2 linked regions of the Methylocaldum szegediense genome follow. The protein of the gene in region 2 interacts with the protein of the main gene of each other region in a pairwise test. Links are inferred from orthologs where the notes say so. Each region holds a gene or a part of one and is shown on either strand. Other genes may lie near its edges. The genes, in order: selB and serC.

Region 1 (9,219 bases), 3.4 Mb from region 2 along the record:
AAAAAAAGTCTGCGGGAATCAGGCAGCGGCGTTTTCGGAATGGCTGCCGATAAGCGGGTTTGTCGGCCACCGTTTCCGCCCGCGCGTTGATAGTGGAGTAGGGCAGTTTAGACTCCTTGGCCCAGAAGGGCAGAAGTCCCCAGGTCAGCGGGACCATCTCTCGCTCGCCCTCAGGATCCAACCGCACAGCTAGGACGGGCTGTGTTGGCGCGACGTTATAGCGAGGCCGGGCATCGAAAATCCGGATCTTCGTTTCCGAAATCTCGAACTGCCGCGCGAGTCGTCCCGGAGGAGTGTATTGGGCAAAGCGTCCGCACATGGGGACAGTGTAACGCGATTGGGCGACAGTCGTCTCCTGATATGGGCACACCGAGCCGTTACGAAGATAAACCGGAGGTCGGTCCGAAGACCAGCCTCCGGCGAATTGAGTATGCAGCCGGTTGTCATGGACCGTCTGCTTGTTCGCCTAACTGTCGCGTCTCGTGTGATTATTTACCGAGAAGGAGTTATGCTCTGTTCGAAGCCCGGAGCCTTCTCCAGGAGATATTCGGTTCGTCCAAGTGAGGTTTCTCTCCATGCAGATTCGTCTTCATAAGAACGCCCGTACCACCCCGGCCGTTCGGCAGGCCATTCAAGCGTCCACGTTGAGCGAGCGCGCCTTGGCCCAAAAGCATGGCATTAGCCGAACGACCGTCCGCAAGTGGAAACACCGCTCCTCGGTCGAAGATGCCTCACACCGGCCCCACACCCTCAGAACCACGCTCACGCCCGCCCAGGAAGCCATCGTGGTCTACCTCCGCCAAGCTCTGCTCCTCCCCTTGGATGATCTCCTGGCCGTGACCCGGGAATTTCTCAATCCCGCCGTGTCCCGTTCCGGGCTAGACCGCTGCCTGCGCCGCCACGGGGTGGCGTCCCTCAAGACCCTGCTTCCGCCTACAGAGAAGGCGAAGGTCAAACCCTTCAAGGCCTATGAGCCCGGCTTCCTTCACCTGGATGTTAAGTACTTGCCCGCCATCGACGGCGAACCCCGCCGATACCTGTTCGTCGCCATCGACCGCGCCACCCGCTGGGTCTATGTCGCCCTCAAGCCCAACCGCACCGCCTTAAGCGCAAAGGACTTCCTCAAAGCGGTGATTCAGGCCGCGCCTTTCCGCATCCAGAAATGCCTGACCGACAACGGCTCGGAGTTTACCGACCGTTTCCTGACCCGAACTCGGCAGCCCTCGGGGACGCATGAGTTTGACCGCCTCTGTACTGAACAAGGCATCGAACATCGCCTGATTCCGCCGGGCCGGCCCCAAACGAATGGCCTGGTGGAACGCTTCAATGGCCGCATCGAGGAGGTGTTGCAAACCCATCACTTCGATTCAACCGCCGATCTGGACACCACCCTGCACCGCTATGTCGAGCTGTACAATCATCACATTCCCCAAAAGGCCTTAGGCCATCTCACCCCGATCCAGGCTCTCAAAAACTGGCAACTGTCCCATCCTCATCTTTTTCGAAAGAAGGTTTACGATCTTGCGGGACTTGACACAAACACGTTTCCGGCCGCTAGCGATCCTAAACTACTAAATCAGATACTCGTCCGCATAAGCTAATTAGTTAAGGAAACACAATCCACCCAATGACCAATGAATCAGATGCCTTATTCTCTTAACGGCAAACGCCATTCCCTCGATATGGGTAATGTCGATGTGACGTTTTTCTATCCGTCTGGCAGTGAAAGGCAAGGTGTCTGCTTCGACGCATAATCAATCTTTGGCAACGCTCTTGCGTTTTCTATAGAGAGCGATTGGCCAGCGATTCACCGGGGCTCAAAGACGTGAGCACCATCAGGATTTATATCCACGGTGCTGAATCAGATAGACGAGGTGTGGTCAGTGCCTTGAACGGATTGAACTGGAATTCTTCCCGTCTGGTGTAACGGCCCAACACTTTCGTCAAGAAAGGATCGCCAATCTACACCGGATATCCGGCGCCGGCACTTTCGGCCGGGACCAACGGTACTTCGCCCAGAGGACAAGGCTTTTCAGATCTTGTTTTGGAAACGTTCAGGGTAATTCAAATTGCTTTCAATAAGGCCGCGGAATCGGTGGGTTACGGCGCGTTCATAGCCCAGTGATCGAGAAAAGCTGTCTGGTACGCGCCTAACCCACCCTACGTAATGTTCACTTGAATGCCGAATAGAAGTAAGAAACTTAGCACTGATATGAGGTTGGCAAAGTCCCTCTTCGGCAAGCTGTGATAGGCGCTGCCGTTTAACAAGTATCCGGCCTTTTTGTGTCCTAGTAAAAGCAGGAACAGCTATTCAGCGTTGCCGCGGAACCAAGTGGTCAAAATTGCAACCCGCCGTTGCGCAGCACGTGCGTATCGCGCAGGCGGCGGGTCAGGCCGACTCGATCGAAGTATTCCAGGATATGGATGGCGAGCTTTCGGCCGGTGCCGATGCGGTCGCGGAATGTCGCGGCCTTTATCGTGCCGTCGGGGGTTTCCCGGGCAAGGCCGCGGACGATATCGGCCAGGGTGGCGACGGCCGTTCGGTCGAAATAGTGATCGTGCGCGACACGGTAAACCCGGCCCATGCGCGCCGCCTGCATCAGAAGCTTCCGCACCGCTGTTTCGTCCAGGGATTCCGCGCGAGCAATATCGCGCACCCGGGGCGGCTGGAAAGGACGTTCCAGGAGCAGGGGCGAAATTCGCTGCCATAGCTGTTCGTCCGCTTCGGAAAGGGTGATTTCGTGGCCCGGCAGGTGCCACCAGGAACCGTCCCGCGCACACAGCCCTTCTTCGAGCAGTTCGGCCAAGAGCTGTGCGAAAACTGCCCGTTCCAGCCGTGGTGCGGTACGAAGGCGCAGTTGCTCGGAGTTGAGACCTAGCGAGTCGGGCACGTCTTCGTGCTCTTTCTTGAGCGTTTCGATTACCGCCTGTTTAAGCCGGCTCCAGTATTCTGGCGCGAAGGCGATCGGCTTTGTTCCTGCAACGCGCCGGAGTTCTAGATTTCGGCAAAGATCGTCCAGTTCAGCCGCTGTCAGGTTGGCGTTGGCGGCGAATCCCTGCAGGTCGACCCCGTTGGGCGAAATGGAGAGCATTGTCCGCAACATCGCCTGCGGTTCGGCTTGCTCCCAGGCTGATAAGATCTCCAAGCGCTGTGCCGTACGGCGGCCACGCACTGGCGGCTGGGCATCCAGAACCCGTCCGCCGGCGAGTGTGCGCCGCGCGGAGGCGTCGCGGAGAATGCAACGATCGCCGTTGACGGCGCAGGTGGGTTTGTCCAGAACCAATTGGGCGAGAGCGTTGCCACCCGGCTCCAAAGGAGCGTCCTGCAGCAAGGCGACCCGCGCGGTGGCGTGGATAGCGCCGAGATGGACGTGCACCGGCGTCCAATGCTTCAACGGCCTGGTTTCGCTGGCGAGCAGCGTGAGCCGTACGTCGAGGCGGGTCGTCGGCAGATGGAGTTCCGGTGCCAATACCCAATCGCCCCGCTGCACTTCGCGTTTTTCCACGTCGGCCAGATTGAGCGCGCAGCGTTGCCCTGCCAACCCCTCTTCGGCCGGGCGGTTCTGTGCGTGAATGCCGCGTACCCGGACTGGGCGGCCCGAAGGCGAAAGAAGCAACCTGTCACCCACCGCGACTCGACCGGAGAAGACGGTACCCGTGACTACCGTGCCCGCACCCGCTATGGTGAAACAGCGATCGACCGCGAGTCGAAAACCGCCGCGGATGGTTCTTGTATCGAGACTCGCGGCAGCAGCCTCCAGATGGGCTCGTAGCTTGGCTACCCCCTCTCCCGTGACTGTGGAGACGGGAAACAACGGGCAGCCTTCGAGTCCGGTGCCACCAAGCAGAGTCCGGATTTCCTCGGCAACCTGGGCGATGCGACCCGGGTCGACGAGATCGGTCTTGGTCAAGGCGACGGCACCGTTTCGGATGCCGAGCAGGTCGAGAATTTGGAGATGCTCCAGGGTTTGCGGCATGGGGCCGTCGTCCGCCGCGACGACCAACAGGGCGAAATCGATCCCGGTCGCCCCTGCCAGCATGTTGTGAATGAATTTTTCGTGGCCCGGCACATCCACGAAGCCGAGAATGTCCCCGTTGGCCATCGGCGTGTAGGCATAGCCCAGGTCTATGGTCATGCCGCGCGCCTTCTCTTCCACGAGGCGGTCGGCATCCACCCCGGTAAGTGCCTTGACCAGGGCGGTTTTACCGTGGTCGATGTGGCCGGCGGTGCCTACAATCATCAGGAGGCACTATGTTGCCTTTGCCGATAAGCAAGTTCCTCTCGTGCCCAAATTACTTTGGCCGTGGATGTCCTTCCTTCACACCATCGCTGATACTGGGGATCGGTTTGATTCCCTGACGGATGAGCGACGTGAACCCAACTGAGATGGTCGCTGCGATATGTGGTTGGTTTTATGTGTCGCAATTCGCCATACACTTCCGAAAAGGCGCTCTTACACCAACTGATGAAGCTTTTATCGAGTCCGAACAAGATAAAAGTGCGTCCGGGACGCTCCGTTGAAAGGTGGGTCTTAATACACGTACGTAGAATTTTTCTAACCATGCCGTCTGCGGAACTGTCTGCACCAAGTATGTCCTCCAACTTGTAGGAGTAACTGCCATCGGCTTTAAGAACGCTGATTGAGCACTTGATAATAGAGCCAGATTGGCACTCCTTTTCGGAAGGACGGAATAGTTCATCGGGATCGTTTAGGTCTCGTAACCCAAGGCCTTTAAACAGCCACGGAAAGCGTTTTCGCATTCCTTTGAATGGGATGGATTCAAAAGTTGCCCGGCCTTTCTTTTCTTCTGCCATTGCCTTGTTTTGTGTTTCGCCTTTCGAAAATCCTAACAACCGGTACTTTGGGTCTGCCGCTCCCCAGCTTGCAGGGTTGTTTATCAATTGAACGCGCTCTCCATGTCCCCAACGTTCGAAGCCATGTTCTTGGTCGTAATTGCGAAAAAATTGCTTACACACCGTGCAGGAAATATATCCGTGACTCACTAAAAACCTCTCATTTCTCGTGGTTAACTTATAAGGACATTAAAGGGATTCCGCCTCATGATTCGATAGGTTCGCCACATTAAAATGTTACCGTTCGCCCCAAGCCATTTGATAGGCTCGGGCCCGCCCTATCAAAGCATCAAAGCACTAAATTAGGGATTTCTAAAGTCTCAAAAAGGCCAACTGGTCGGTAAATCCCGCTTCATCCTCCAGACAGCGAAGATCAAAGCGCAGAGCGCCGTCCTCCAACCGACCAATAACCGGAATCGGCAGCTCGCGAAACGCTTGGGCCAGACGGTTCAAGGCACGTCCGCCTCCCCTCCCCTTCGGCTTGAGCACGAGGCAGGCACTCGGCAGGAGGTCCACGGGCAGGGAACCGCTGCCGATTTGGCTGCGGCAGGATTCGATGGACACCTCGGCGTGCGTGTTCACGGCAGCCTGCACCATCGGCAGGATGCGCTGCGCCAGCGTTCGTATCTCTTCCTCCGTCCGCGTCAATAGACGCAGGGTCGGCAGCTGCCGGCCCAACAATTCCGGACTCCGGTAAAGCCTGAGTGTGGCTTCCAGCGCGGCCAGGGTCATCTTGTCCACCCGCAGAGCGCGTTTGAGCGGATTGCGCTTGATCTTGGCGATCAACTCTTTGCGGCCGACCAGTATCCCGGCCTGCGGCCCCCCCAATAGTTTGTCGCCGCTGAAACACACCAGATCGGTGCCTTTGGCTAGAGCTTGCTGCGGAGTTGGCTCCTTGGGCAAGCCATAGGCTGTAAGATCGATTAGCGTGCCGCTGCCCAGGTCTTCGACAAAAGGCAAACCGTTTTTGTGGGCGAGTTCCGCCAACTGTTCCTCCGGCACCGTGGCGGTGAAGCCCATGATGGCGTAATTGCTGCGATGCACCTTCATGATCAAGGCCGTGTGCGGATTCAACGCTTCGACGTAGTCCTTCAGGTGAGTACGGTTGGTGGTGCCCACTTCGCGCAGTTTCGCCCCGGCCCGTGACATGATGTCGGGAATGCGGAATGCACCGCCGATCTCGATCAGCTCTCCACGAGACACGATCACTTCTTTGCGCATCGCGAGCGTATTGAGCAGAAGAAAGACCGCTGCCGCGTTGTTGTTGACCACTGTCGCAGCTTCGGCCCCGGTCAGCTCGCGAATCAGGCCATCGATATGGTCGTCGCGATCGCCCCGGCGGGCGCTGGTAAGCTCATATTCCAGATTGCTCGGCCGGGCCAGCACCGCCAACACCGCATCGATCGCCGATTCTGCCAGCAAGGCTCGCCCCAGGTTGGTGTGCAACACCGTGCCGGTGAGATTGAATACGGGACGCAACGAGGGCGCGAACTCGGCTTCCAGGCGTTTCCGGCAATCGGCCACGAGACGCATCGTATCCGGCACCGAATCGGGCTGCGCTTTCAACGCCTCGCGCCGCTCGGCCAGCACAGCCCGTACCGCGGCGACCACGGTGGTGTGCCCGTAGCGCTCCTTCAAACCGGCGATATCGGGATGTGCCAATAGGCTGTCCACGGAAGGTAAACGGGTGTACGGATTGTCGGGGAGAGACATAGCGTTTTTGGCGGGCTATCGGATAAATCGGCCGAATTTTAGCGAGATTGGGGCGGCTCGTGGGGCTTAGAGCGTTTTTCTTTATGGCGTGGCGGTGGCTTACGAAGGACCTACTTAGAGCCTATCTCAATAGGCTTAAGAAACCCTTCGACAAGCCTGTCCTGAGCGAAGCCGAAAGGCGGTTCGCTTCGCTCACCACATCCTACCGCCGATATTAATTCCAAATCGCTTTCAATAAGGCATTAATTTTTGTAGGGTGGGTTAGGCCGCGAGGCCGTAACCCACCGCACGACCTCGAACCTGTCCTGAGCCAGGTCGAAGGGTCGGTGGGTTACGCGGAGCCTGTCCCGAGCGGAGTCGAGGGGCTAACCCACCCTACGATTCATGTTTCATTCGAATGCGGCATGGAATAACCCGTAGCCCGGTTGGAGCGCACGCGGAATCCGGGACAAACCCATTCCCCGCATTCCGCTACGCTGCATGCGGGCTACGAACTTGGTGAAGTGGGGTATAAGGTCGCGGGCTAAAGCCCACTCCCACGCTTTAGAGCGTTTTCATTTTGCTTATACGGCATAACCAGCGTTGCGGAAATCATTGACGCACTCTCCTGGCGTGAACTGGCTCAAGAGCGTTCCCATCGTGGTCGCAACCGCGTCGAGGGTGCGTTGACTCGCCTGGCGAAGCCGTGCTTTGAACTTCGCGAAGACTTGTTCGATGGGATTGAAGTCGGGGCTATAAGGCGGCAAAGGCATCACTTTGGCTCCACAGGCTTCAATCGCTTCGCGAACCCCCTTCACCTGATGGGAGGACAGATTGTCCCAGATGACCACATTCCCCAGAACCAACGTCGGACAGATAAATTCCGGCACATACGCCAAGAATAACTCGCCGTTCATAGGCCCTTCGGTGATCATGGGGGCCGTCACCCCCTCCTGGCGTAAAGCCGCCACGAAGGTGATCGTCTGCCTCTGTCCCTGCGGAACCGTTCCAATGACCCGTTCGCCTCGAGGCCCCCAGCCATACCGCCGAGTCATCGCCGTGGTGACAAAGGTTTCATCGATGAACACGAGCTGAGCCGCGTTCAGAGTCCCTTGTTCGGCTTGCCAGTGAGCACGGGCGAGGCGGACATCCTCTCGGTCTTGTTCGCCCGCCCGGAGCGTTTTTTTGAAGGTCAGGCCCAAGCGGTCAAGGTGGTACCAAAGGGTTGAGAGTTGAACCTTCACCTCCAAGACCTCACGCAGTTCCGCTAAGGTGGTGTCGGGTTTAGCGTTCAGGTAGGCGCGTATCGCCTCGTCGTATTCGGCCAAAAGCGGCCGACCGCCGCCCGCATGAGGCTTGGGTGCCAGCGTCCCGCGTTCGCGCCGCTGGCGTTTGAGTTTCTCGATGAACGACACACTCACCGAAAACCGTGCAGCGACGGCTGACGCACTCTGTCCCTCATCACAAGCGCTGATCACGCGCTGGCGAAGGTCGATGGAATAGGCTTGGCTCATCACGGATCTTTCTATCGGGAAAATTTGTAATCAGACGATTTCCCGTTTCCTCAGTTCCTTTCGGTAGAGATGAAAACGCTCTAGCTGCCGGGTATCAGCAGCAGATTGAATCCCAGGCGCTGGTAGCCTTCCTCGACCATCAGGATATCGAGACCCAGGGTGGCGAGATCGTCGGCGAAGGGGTCGACGAATGGCTCCTTCTCCCGGTTCATGAGCTTCACGTAGGTCTTGCAGCCGGCGCAGGCTTCCGCCTTGACGGCCTCCCCTGCTCCTTCGAGGCCGAAATAGGACACGTCCTTGCTGGATCCGCAGTGTATGCAATGGATGCGGGGCCGGTTCCATTCGGTGGAGCACAGGCTGCAACAGACATAGCGGAGGCCGTGCACGGAGCCGCCGGTCTGCAGCATGCTTGCCACTAGCCATGAGCCGCAGATCGGGCAGCGATACCCGCATTCGATTGTCCTGACCCTATCCTGATCCAGGCGAGCGGCAAACGATGACCAACTCACTTGCAAAGCGGCGGCCACGAAAGGGGCGAGCCCAGGATCAATGCCCTGGAAGTTGGCGCTGAGTAAACAGGTCGCCCAGCTCTCGAGTTCCTCGTCCGTCGCCTGCCGGATCCGCTCGCACAGCGCAGCGACCGGCTCCGATCCGGCACCGAGACGTTCGGCAATGAGCCGTAGCGCTTCACGCCAAGCAGGTACCTGTTGATTATCCAGCGGTCGCCTGATGATGTGAGAATCCGGCAACGGCGTCTGAAGAAACCGTTCCCACAGATCGTGCTGAACCTCGACCAGATCGGCCATCAATGCCAGGTAGCCGGCCAAGCTCGCATGGCTTTCGGCAAGTCGCCGAAAACGCGCCGCCCGCTTGGCGAATGGCGACTGCCGGGGCGGCAAGCGCAATAGTGGCGGAGCCCCTAAGCTCTGACTGCCTTTTGGCATCCCTTCGCGTGAGGAACCGACTTTTTCCAATCCGCTCAATGTTTCTCTCCCTCGGTCACCTGCTTGTACCATCCGGGATGATGTTTGCGCGCCCAAGCGCGGGTGACGGTTCCGCGTACCATGGCACCGAGGGTCCCTTTGATCCACAGCGCAGCATAGATATGAACGATGATGCTGCAAATGATGATGAAGGCGCAGACGGCGTGTAGCAGTA
Region 2 (9,219 bases):
CCGACTCCTGCTGGGCAAGATCGCTGCTGGTCTGGGCTGCGGCCTGGCGGGTCTGGGTCGCCATGGCTTGGAGTCGGCCGGCGGCGTCGTCGAAGCGCCCGATAACGGTTCGCAGTCGAGCCTGCAGGGAAAGCATGGCGGTTTGCAATTGGCCCACTTCGTCGTTCCGGCCGGCATAAACCTTTCGGGCGATGCCGTTATCGATGAACCGCTTGGAATAGTCCGCCGCTTGGGTGAGTGGCTTGGTCAAAAGCCGAGCCATGACGGCCGCAACTGCCAAACTCGCGGCGGTGGTGGCAACAAACACGGGATCGAACTCGCCCCGGACGAAATGGACGACCGGGAGAGGCGCTAGGGCGACCACGAATCCGACGAACGTTTTTGCTGCGAAACCCAGATCGGAAAGCGACGCTCGCTTTAGCTTTTTTTCGCGCATCGAACGGTAAAGGTTTTCTGCCCTGGCGACATGCTCAGGCGAAGGCCTGACTCTTACCGACTCGTAACCGACCACCCGGTCTTTATCGAGCATCGGCATGACGAAAGCGTCGACCCAATAGTAATCTCCATTCTTGCAGCGATTTTTTACGATGCCCATCCAGGGGTTCCGGTTCTTGATGGTGGACCAGAGATCAGCGAAGGCTTCCGGCGGCATGTCTGGATGTCGGACCAGATTGTGACTCTTGCCGAGCATTTCCTCGGCGGTGAAGCCGGCTACCGCTTGAAAGTCCTTGTTTGCGTACGTAACGATGCCCTTTAGGTCGGTGGTCGAGATGAGTTGTGTGCCGGCAGGATAGGTTCTTTCGTGATCGGTGACGGGCAGATTGATTCTCATAGGATCGCCTAATGGATTCCACTCGAACGGGAGTGCGGAAATCCGTTTTCCATGTCGGCCGTCGAGATAGGAGTCGTTTAGTTATTCTTGGAATTGCCGAGCGCGCTCGCATCCAGAGATGCAGCCGAGACTGCGTCGGGGACGACTTAAATTATAGGTAAGAGAGCCGTTTTTAAATGTGCGAACCGATTTTGTAGGCGTGTTTTAGAGAAATCTAAATCGCGTTCTCGGATTCGCATATTTGCCAAGCTGGACTAATTTTTAGGCCAATTCTCCTTAAAACTTCTGTCCACCGGGTCCGCAGCATCGTCGTGGTCTTTCGGGACGGCGCCGAGGTCAACCGCCCGCCCGGAGGTCCCGGTCTGTTGCTGCCTATTTCTTAGAGGTCCGTGATGCCTGAACAAACCGATACGCTGATTGGCCACCTGTTAGAAGTCCGCAATGGTCGATTCGTAGCCAAGTTGCTGAACGAGAAAGACGGTTTTCGCCCGACGCTGAAAGCGGCCGACGAGGTCAAGGTGGTCGGGCAGGTAGGTTCTTACGTGTCCGTCCGTCAGCACGGCTTTCGATCGTTGGCCTTGATCAATCACGTAGAGGCGGATCGTTCCGACGGGAGGCGCTGCCGTTCTGCGGCCGGCTGCTTGGTTGCGCTGACGCCGCTCGGGCAGATCACCGAGGATGGTGTATTCCATCGCGGGGTAAGGCATTTTCCGACACCCGGCGCGGAGGTTCACATCGTAGCCGAGGAGGAAATTGATTCGATTTTCGCGAAGCACCGGCAGTACCAGTTCGAATTCGGTCATCTCCACAGCCATCCCTCGACGGCCGTTCATTTGGATCCGTCGGCCTTGTGCAGCCGCCATTTCGCGATTCTCGGACAGTCCGGCTCCGGTAAGTCATGGTCGGTGGCAAGCCTTATTCAGCGCATGGTCGATGCCATGCCGAACGCACACATCATCTTGCTCGATCTGCACGGCGAGTATTGTTGGAGAGATCGAACCAGGGCTTTGCACTCCGCTTTCAAGCCGGAACAGACGCGTTATCTCGACGCGCGGGCGCTGGAGATTCCTTATTGGCTTATGACCTTCGCGGAGTTAGTCGACTTGTTGGTTGACCGCAACGATCCGGGAGCCGCCATACAGACGGCGTTTTTACGCGAGACGATTTTCGAGTTGAAGAAAAAGGAGGCAAAAGTCCTTGATTTGGAGACGATTTCACTCGACTCGCCGATCTATTTTTCCTTGCGCGAGGTTTACGAGACCTTCAAAGAAGCGAATGAATTCCGCACCGATTTCGGCAAGACCAAAGGCCCGCTGTTTGGTCAGTTCGACGAGTTTTTGGTCAAACTGCTAAGCCGGCTCAATGATGTGCGTTACGATTTTTTGCTCAATCCGGTGAGGCGAAACCGCTCGGAAACCCTGCCGGGGCTGTTGCGGGATTTCGTTGGCCTGGGCGATCCGAAATGCCAGGTCACAGTCATCGATCTGAGTCCGGTGCCGTTCGATGTTCGTCCGACGGTTTCTGCGCAGATCGGCCGGTTGGCCTTCGAATTCAATTACTGGAACCCGTTCAACCGCGAATTCCCGATTCTGCTGGTCTGCGAGGAAGCTCATGCCTACATTCCCCGTGAATCCAACACCCAGTTCGAAGGAACTCGCAAGAGCATGGAACGCATCGCCAAGGAAGGACGTAAGTACGGCGTCGGCTTGGGCGTGATTAGTCAACGGCCCCACGAGCTGTCGGAAACAGTATTGTCTCAATGCGGTACATATATCTGTCTGCGCATTACCAATCCCGATGACCAGGATTACGTGCGCAAGCTGGTGCCGGAAGGCGAAACTGATTTGGTCGATATCTTGACTTCTCTCGGTCGCGGTGAAGCGATGATTCTCGGTGAGGCGATCCCGCTTCCCACCCGGACCCAGATTCACAAACCCGATCCTACGCCCAACAGCAACGATGCGGATTTCTACACCGCCTGGACATCGGGTCCGGAAAACTTGGACATTGAAGGTATCGTTGACCGCTGGAGACGGCAGGGAAGGTAAGCCGGCGGTGGTCTGAGCAAATTTTTGCCGTTCCAAGGAAAACCTGGGGCGGCAACGCCTTAGCTCGGCTCGCTGAAGCTCTTCCACAACCTTATCCACAGAAACGGTGGATAACCACAGTTCTGCTTTAGTGGAGCGGCCTCGTCTCAAAGGTTATAATGCCCCCCGGTAATTGCGCTGCATTTTCATTGCGGCGCTGCTCCTTCACGGTACAGCGATCCCTCATGACTTCCTTCGCCAAAGAAATCATTCCGGTCAATCTCGAAGACGAGATGAAGCAGTCCTACCTCGATTACGCCATGAGCGTGATCGTGGGACGGGCCTTACCGGATGTTCGCGACGGCCTGAAACCGGTGCATCGGCGCGTGCTCTACGCCATGCACGAATTGAGCAACGACTGGAACAAACCTTATAAGAAATCCGCCCGCGTGGTGGGCGATGTCATCGGTAAATACCATCCTCACGGCGACGCCGCAGTTTACGACACCATCGTGCGCATGGCCCAGCCGTTCTCGCTGCGCTACATGTTGATCGATGGCCAAGGCAATTTCGGGTCGGTGGACGGGGATCCGCCGGCGGCCATGCGTTATACCGAAGTGCGCATGGCCCGGATTGCACACGAACTGCTTGCGGATCTCGAGAAAGAAACGGTCGACTTCGTTCCGAACTACGACGAATCCGAGAAAGAGCCTTCCGTGTTGCCAACGCGCATTCCGAATCTGCTTATCAATGGTTCGGCTGGCATCGCGGTAGGCATGGCGACCAACATCCCGCCCCACAATCTCAACGAAGTCATCGATGCCTGCTTGCTGCTGATCGAGAAACCGGATGCCAGTATTGCCGAACTGATGGAACACATTCCGGGTCCGGATTTTCCCACGGCGGGAATCATCAACGGGGCGAGCGGCATCCGAGAAGCGTATCTTACCGGGCGGGGGCGAATTTTCATCCGAGCCCGCTGCGATTTCGAGGATGACGGTGGGCGCACCAGCATCGTCGTCACCGAGCTGCCGTACCAGGTGAACAAGGCGCGGCTCATGGAAAAAATCGCCGAGCTGGTCAAGGAAGGAAAGCTGGAGGGTATTTCCGGACTGCGCGACGAATCGGACAAGGAGGGCATGCGCATGGTGATCGAGCTCAAGCGCGGCGAAGTGCCGGAAGTAGTGCTGAACAATCTGTATCAGCAGACCGCCATGCAGAGCGTGTTCGGCATCAATATGGTGGCCTTGGCGGATGGCCGCCCGCGCTGCATGAATCTCAAGGAGTTGCTCGCGGCCTTCATCGACCATCGCCGCGAAGTCGTCACCCGGCGCACGCTGTACGATCTCAGAAAGGCGCGCGAGCGGGCTCATATCCTGGAAGGACAGGCCGTCGCCCTCGCGAATATCGACGAAGTGATCGAACTGATCAAGACCTCGCCCACCCCGGCGGACGCGAAACAGCGGCTGCTGGAGCGCACCTGGCGTCCAGGAGTGGTTTCGGAGCTTCTGGCGCGGGCGGAGGACGCGATGCGGTCGCGTCCGGAAAACCTTGCGGTCGGTTATGGTTTGACCGAAAACGGCTACAACCTGTCACCCGAGCAGGCGCAGGCGATCTTGGATCTCCGTCTGCACCGCCTGACCGGTCTCGAACAGGACAAGATCATTGACGAGTACAAGCAGCTCTTGGCGCAGATCGACGAGTTCCTGGAAATTCTGGCCAGTGACAAGCGGCTGATGGAAGTCATCCGCGACGAGCTCCTAGCCATCCGCGAGCAGTTCGGCGACAAGCGCCGCACCCAAATCATCGAGGATCATCTCGATTTATCCGCCGAAGATTTGATTACCGAGGAAGATGTGGTGGTCACGGTCTCGCACGAGGGCTACGTGAAATCGCAGCCTCTCAGTGCCTATCGTGCGCAGCGGCGAGGCGGTCGCGGCAAGGCGGCTGCGACGACCAAGGAAGAGGATTTCATCGAAAAACTTATAGTGGCCAACACCCACGACACCATTCTGTGTTTTTCGAGCGTGGGCAAAGTGTACTGGCTCAAAGTCTACGAGCTACCTTCGGCCAGCCGGGCTTCGCGCGGCAAGCCTTTCGTCAATCTCCTACCGTTGGAGCAGGGCGAGCGCATCAATGCCATTCTGCCGGTGCGGGAGTTCGATGGAAGCCATTATGTGTTCATGGCGACAGCATCCGGCATCGTCAAGAAAGTGGCCCTAGGGGAATTCGAACGTCCGCGCCCGTCTGGGAAAATCGCCATCGATCTTCGCCAGGACGATTATTTGGTGAATGCTGCCATCACAGACGGCAAGCAGCGGGTCATGCTGTTCAGCAATGCGGGCAAGGCCGTTTGCTTCGAGGAGGACGACGTCCGGCCTATGGGGCGCGGCGCGACCGGCGTTCGTGGTATGACGCTGAACGACGGACAAAAGATCATCGCTCTCATTATCGGCACCGAGGGATCGGTGTTGAATGTCACCGAAAACGGCTTCGGCAAACGCACGGCCCTAAGCGAGTTCCCGGTACATCGTCGCGGTGGTCAGGGTGTGATCGCCATTCAAACCAGCGAACGTAACGGCTCGGTGGTCGGCGCTGTGCTGGTACAGGACTCGGATGAAATCATGTTGATCACGGACGCCGGCACACTCGTAAGGACGCGAGTCGAAGAGATTCGGGAACTCGGACGCAACACCCAGGGTGTGATGGTCATTCGTCTCAATCCGGGCGAAAAAGTGGTCGGAGTGGACAGGATTCCGGTTCTCGAGGGCGAAAACGAGGAATTGGCGGAGTCGAATGGAAACGAGGAGGGTGGCGATGGCTAGGATTTTCAATTTCAGCGCGGGACCGTCCATGCTTCCGGAGGCGGTATTGTTGCGCGCGCGCGAAGAATTGCCGGATTGGCACTCCACCGGCATGTCGATCATGGAAATGAGCCACCGGGGCAAGGATTTTGTCGCCGTCGCTGAAAAATCCGAAGCGGATCTGCGAGAACTACTGGCGATTCCGGCCAACTATAAGGTCCTGTTTTTGCAAGGCGGCGCGACCGGGCAGTTCGCGGCGGTTCCGATGAATCTGTTACGGGGGAGATCTAAGGCCTGTTACGTCAATACCGGTCTTTGGTCGGAAAAGGCCATTGCCGAGGCCGAGCGTTACTGCTCAGTGACCGTTGCGGCGAGCTCCAAGGAAAGTGGATTTGTGACGATTCCGGATCGCGCGGACTGGCGAATCGATCAAGATGCCGCTTATCTCCATTACACCGCTAACGAAACCATCGGCGGGGTTGAATTCCAGGACATCCCGGACTCGGCCGGTCTGCCGCTGGTTTGCGATATGTCGTCCAATATCCTGTCGAGGCCATTGGATGTCACGCGATTCGGGCTGATTTATGCCGGGGCACAGAAAAACATGGGGCCTTCCGGCATCGTCGTGGTGATCGTGCGTGACGACCTCATCGGGCAGGCTCGCGATGACACACCCTCGATCTTCAACTATAAGAAGCAGGCTGACAGCGGTTCCATGCTCAACACACCGCCGACCTACAACTGGTATTTGCTCGGCCTGGTACTGGAGTGGCTGAAAGAGCAGGGCGGATTGGCTGCCGTCGAGGCGCGCAACATACGTAAGGCGGAAAAACTGTATGCCGCCATCGATAGATCAGCGCTCTATTCGAATCCCGTCGACCCGGCTTATCGCTCCCGCATGAACGTTCCGTTTCGGTTGGCGAAAACGGACCTCGAAAAAACGTTTCTGGCGGAGGCTAGGGCGGCAGGATTAGTCAACCTCGAGGGGCACCGGTCGGTGGGCGGATTCAGGGCGAGTATCTATAACGCCATGCCTGAAGAAGGCGTCGATGCCCTGATCGAATTTATGCGCGAATTCGAGCGCAAATACGGATAGCTTGATGTTCAAGGTTCTCACGTACGACAACATTTCGATAGCCGGTCTGGAGCGATTGCCCCGCGACCGCTACGAGGTTGCGTCGGAAATACAGCATCCGGACGCTATCCTGTTGCGTTCACATAACCTCCACGGCGTGCCGATTCCCGAATCGGTCAAGGCGGTGGGGCGCGCTGGGGCCGGGGTCAACAATATTCCTGTCGCCGAGTATTCGAAGCGCGGCGTTCCAGTGTTCAACGCTCCGGGTGCCAACGCCAATGCCGTGAAAGAGCTGGTCATCGCGGGCATGCTGCTGGCGGCCCGGAATATTTGCGCCGCTTGGGATTTTGCCCGCCAGCTGGAGGGTGACGACGAAGTCATTCATCATCAGGTGGAAAAGCATAAGAAGCAATTTGCGGGTTTTGAGCTGGCGGGCAAGACTCTGGGTGTTTTGGGGTTGGGGGCGATCGGTGTCAAAGTAGCGAATGCGGCGGTGGCTTTGGGTATGCACGTGATCGGTTACGATCCTCTGCTAACGGTCGAAAGCGCTTGGCAGTTGTCTTCGTCGGTTGCGCGGGCCGCAAGCATTGACGATTTGATCGCCAAAGTCGACCTTCTCACGCTTCATGTGCCCCTGAACGATCAGACGCGCCACCTCGTGAATGCCGCGCGGATCGGTATCATGAAAAAAGGCGCCGTTTTGCTTAATTTTTCCCGTGCCGGCATCGTGGACGATGCCAGTGTTTGCAACGCTTTGAACACGGGCCACCTCACGGCGTATGTGACCGATTTTCCCTCGCGCGTTATGCTCAAGCATCCGCGAGCGATCGTCCTTCCGCACATCGGTGCCTCTACGGCCGAAGCCGAAGAGAACTGTGCGGTTTTTGTGGCCGATCGGATACGGGATTTCCTGGAAAACGGCAACATCCGGCATTCAGTCAATTTTCCGGACGTGGTCATGCCGCGTACCGAAGGCATCCGCTTAGGAATAGCCAACGAGAACGTGCCCAATATGGTGGGGCAGATTTCCAGTGCGCTGGCCGATGCCAACCTCAATATTCTCGATTTATTGAACAAGTCGAGAGGAGAGCTCGCATATACACTCATCGACCTTAATTCCGAGGTTCCGCCGGAAACGCTGGAACGCATCCGTGCCATCAAGGGAGTGCTCTCGGCCCGCGTCATATAACGAGTTGTCATGGCGAATTCGAATAAATCATCGACTGCTGATACTGCGTTGCTTCAGCTCCGTAAGGAGATCGATGCGATCGATGATCGCATCTTGGATCTATTGAATCAGCGTGCTCGCTGTGCTCAGCAAGTCGCCGAGATCAAAACTGCCGCTGGCGAGGTCGATTGTTTTCACCGTCCTGAACGGGAGGCGGAAGTGTTGCGCCGTATTGCCGAAAACAATCGCGGACCTCTGAGCCAAGAGGCAGTCACCCGTTTTTTCCGCGAGTTGATGTCGGAATGCCTGGCTTTGGAAAAACCGCTGGCCGTTGCTTTTCTGGGACCCCAAGGCACGTTCACGCAGCAGGCCGCATATAAACATTTCGGTCATGCCATTCAGGCGCTGCCTTTACCTACCATCGACGAGATTTTCCGAGCCGTTGAAAGCGGCGCTTGCCAATACGGCGTGGTGCCCGTCGAAAATTCGACCGAGGGTGTGATCACGCATACCCTGGACAGTTTTCTCCGGTCCTTTTTGCTCATCGCCGGCGAAGTGGGGTTGCGGATTCATCACAACCTGATGAGTACGGTGAGCAGTTCGGAGGAGATACGGGAAGTCTTCTCCCATCAGCAATCACTTGCGCAGTGTCGAGGATGGCTGGATCGTTATCTTCCGAACGTTCGGAGGACGCCCGTGAGCAGCAACGCCGAGGCGGCGCGACTGGCCGCGGTTATGCCGAATACCGCAGCCATAGCAGGGGAAGTGGCGGCCGAGCTGTACGGACTCACTATCCTAGAGCGCAACATCGAGGACGAACCCGACAATACCACGCGATTTCTGGTTATCGGACGAAACCCAGTCGGCGCCACCGGAAACGACAAGACCTCATTGCTTCTTTCGACCCGGAACAACCCCGGTGCTCTTTATGCCGTTCTCGAGCCGTTTGCCAGACATGGCATCAGCATGACTAAAATCGAGTCTAGGCCGTCTCGACGGGGGACGTGGGATTATGTTTTTTTCATCGACGTGGAAGGACACCGCGACGATCCTCGATTGGCGGAAGCCTTAAAGGATGTTGAGAAAAGTGTCACCATGTTGAAAATCTTGGGCTCTTACCCTCGAGCCTCGTTTTGATGCTTGATCCCGGTACTCGACTCGCTTCCATGAAAGTAGAACACCTAGCTGCTCCCGGAGTTCGGGCGCTCACCCCTTATCTGCCTGGTAAACCCATTAGCGAATTGGAGCGGGAACTGGGACTTTCCACTATCGTCAAATTGGCGTCAAACGAGAACCCGCGCGGACCGAGCCCT

The links.
Region 1: the proteins of serC (region 2) and selB interact in binary tests that used the Escherichia coli proteins (3 or more experiments, as listed by UniProt). The link is inferred for Methylocaldum szegediense from one-to-one orthologs.

What each region holds. Positions count from the first base shown.
Region 1 is NZ_OX458333.1:71,970-81,188, forward strand. Bases 1,790-4,788 are described here. They hold selB (selenocysteine-specific translation elongation factor), read right to left. Parts: upstream 4,242-4,788; coding sequence 2,337-4,241; downstream 1,790-2,336. Other genes in these bases: QEN43_RS00390 (hypothetical protein), read right to left, coding at 4,241-4,788. Also shown: QEN43_RS00375 (SOS response-associated peptidase), read right to left, coding at 1-319; more of QEN43_RS00390, read right to left, coding at 4,789-5,005; selA (L-seryl-tRNA(Sec) selenium transferase), read right to left, coding at 5,168-6,568; QEN43_RS00400 (IS630 family transposase), read right to left, coding at 7,132-8,061; formate dehydrogenase accessory protein FdhE, read right to left, coding at 8,142-9,005; QEN43_RS00410 (formate dehydrogenase subunit gamma), read right to left, coding at 9,041-9,219. UniProt on the Escherichia coli protein: Translation factor necessary for the incorporation of selenocysteine into proteins. It probably replaces EF-Tu for the insertion of selenocysteine directed by the UGA codon. SelB binds GTP and GDP.
Region 2 is NZ_OX458333.1:3,429,988-3,439,206, forward strand. What follows is about bases 4,719-7,717. They hold serC (3-phosphoserine/phosphohydroxythreonine transaminase), read left to right. Parts: upstream 4,719-5,676; coding sequence 5,677-6,759; downstream 6,760-7,717. Other genes in these bases: gyrA (DNA gyrase subunit A), read left to right, coding at 4,719-5,684; QEN43_RS14755 (phosphoglycerate dehydrogenase), read left to right, coding at 6,764-7,717. Also shown: QEN43_RS14735 (methyl-accepting chemotaxis protein), read right to left, coding at 1-832; QEN43_RS14740 (ATP-binding protein), read left to right, coding at 1,225-2,880; more of gyrA, read left to right, coding at 3,105-4,718; more of QEN43_RS14755, read left to right, coding at 7,718-7,927; pheA (prephenate dehydratase), read left to right, coding at 7,937-9,043; hisC (histidinol-phosphate transaminase), read left to right, coding at 9,073-9,219. UniProt on the Escherichia coli protein: Catalyzes the reversible conversion of 3-phosphohydroxypyruvate to phosphoserine and of 3-hydroxy-2-oxo-4-phosphonooxybutanoate to phosphohydroxythreonine. Is involved in both pyridoxine and serine biosynthesis.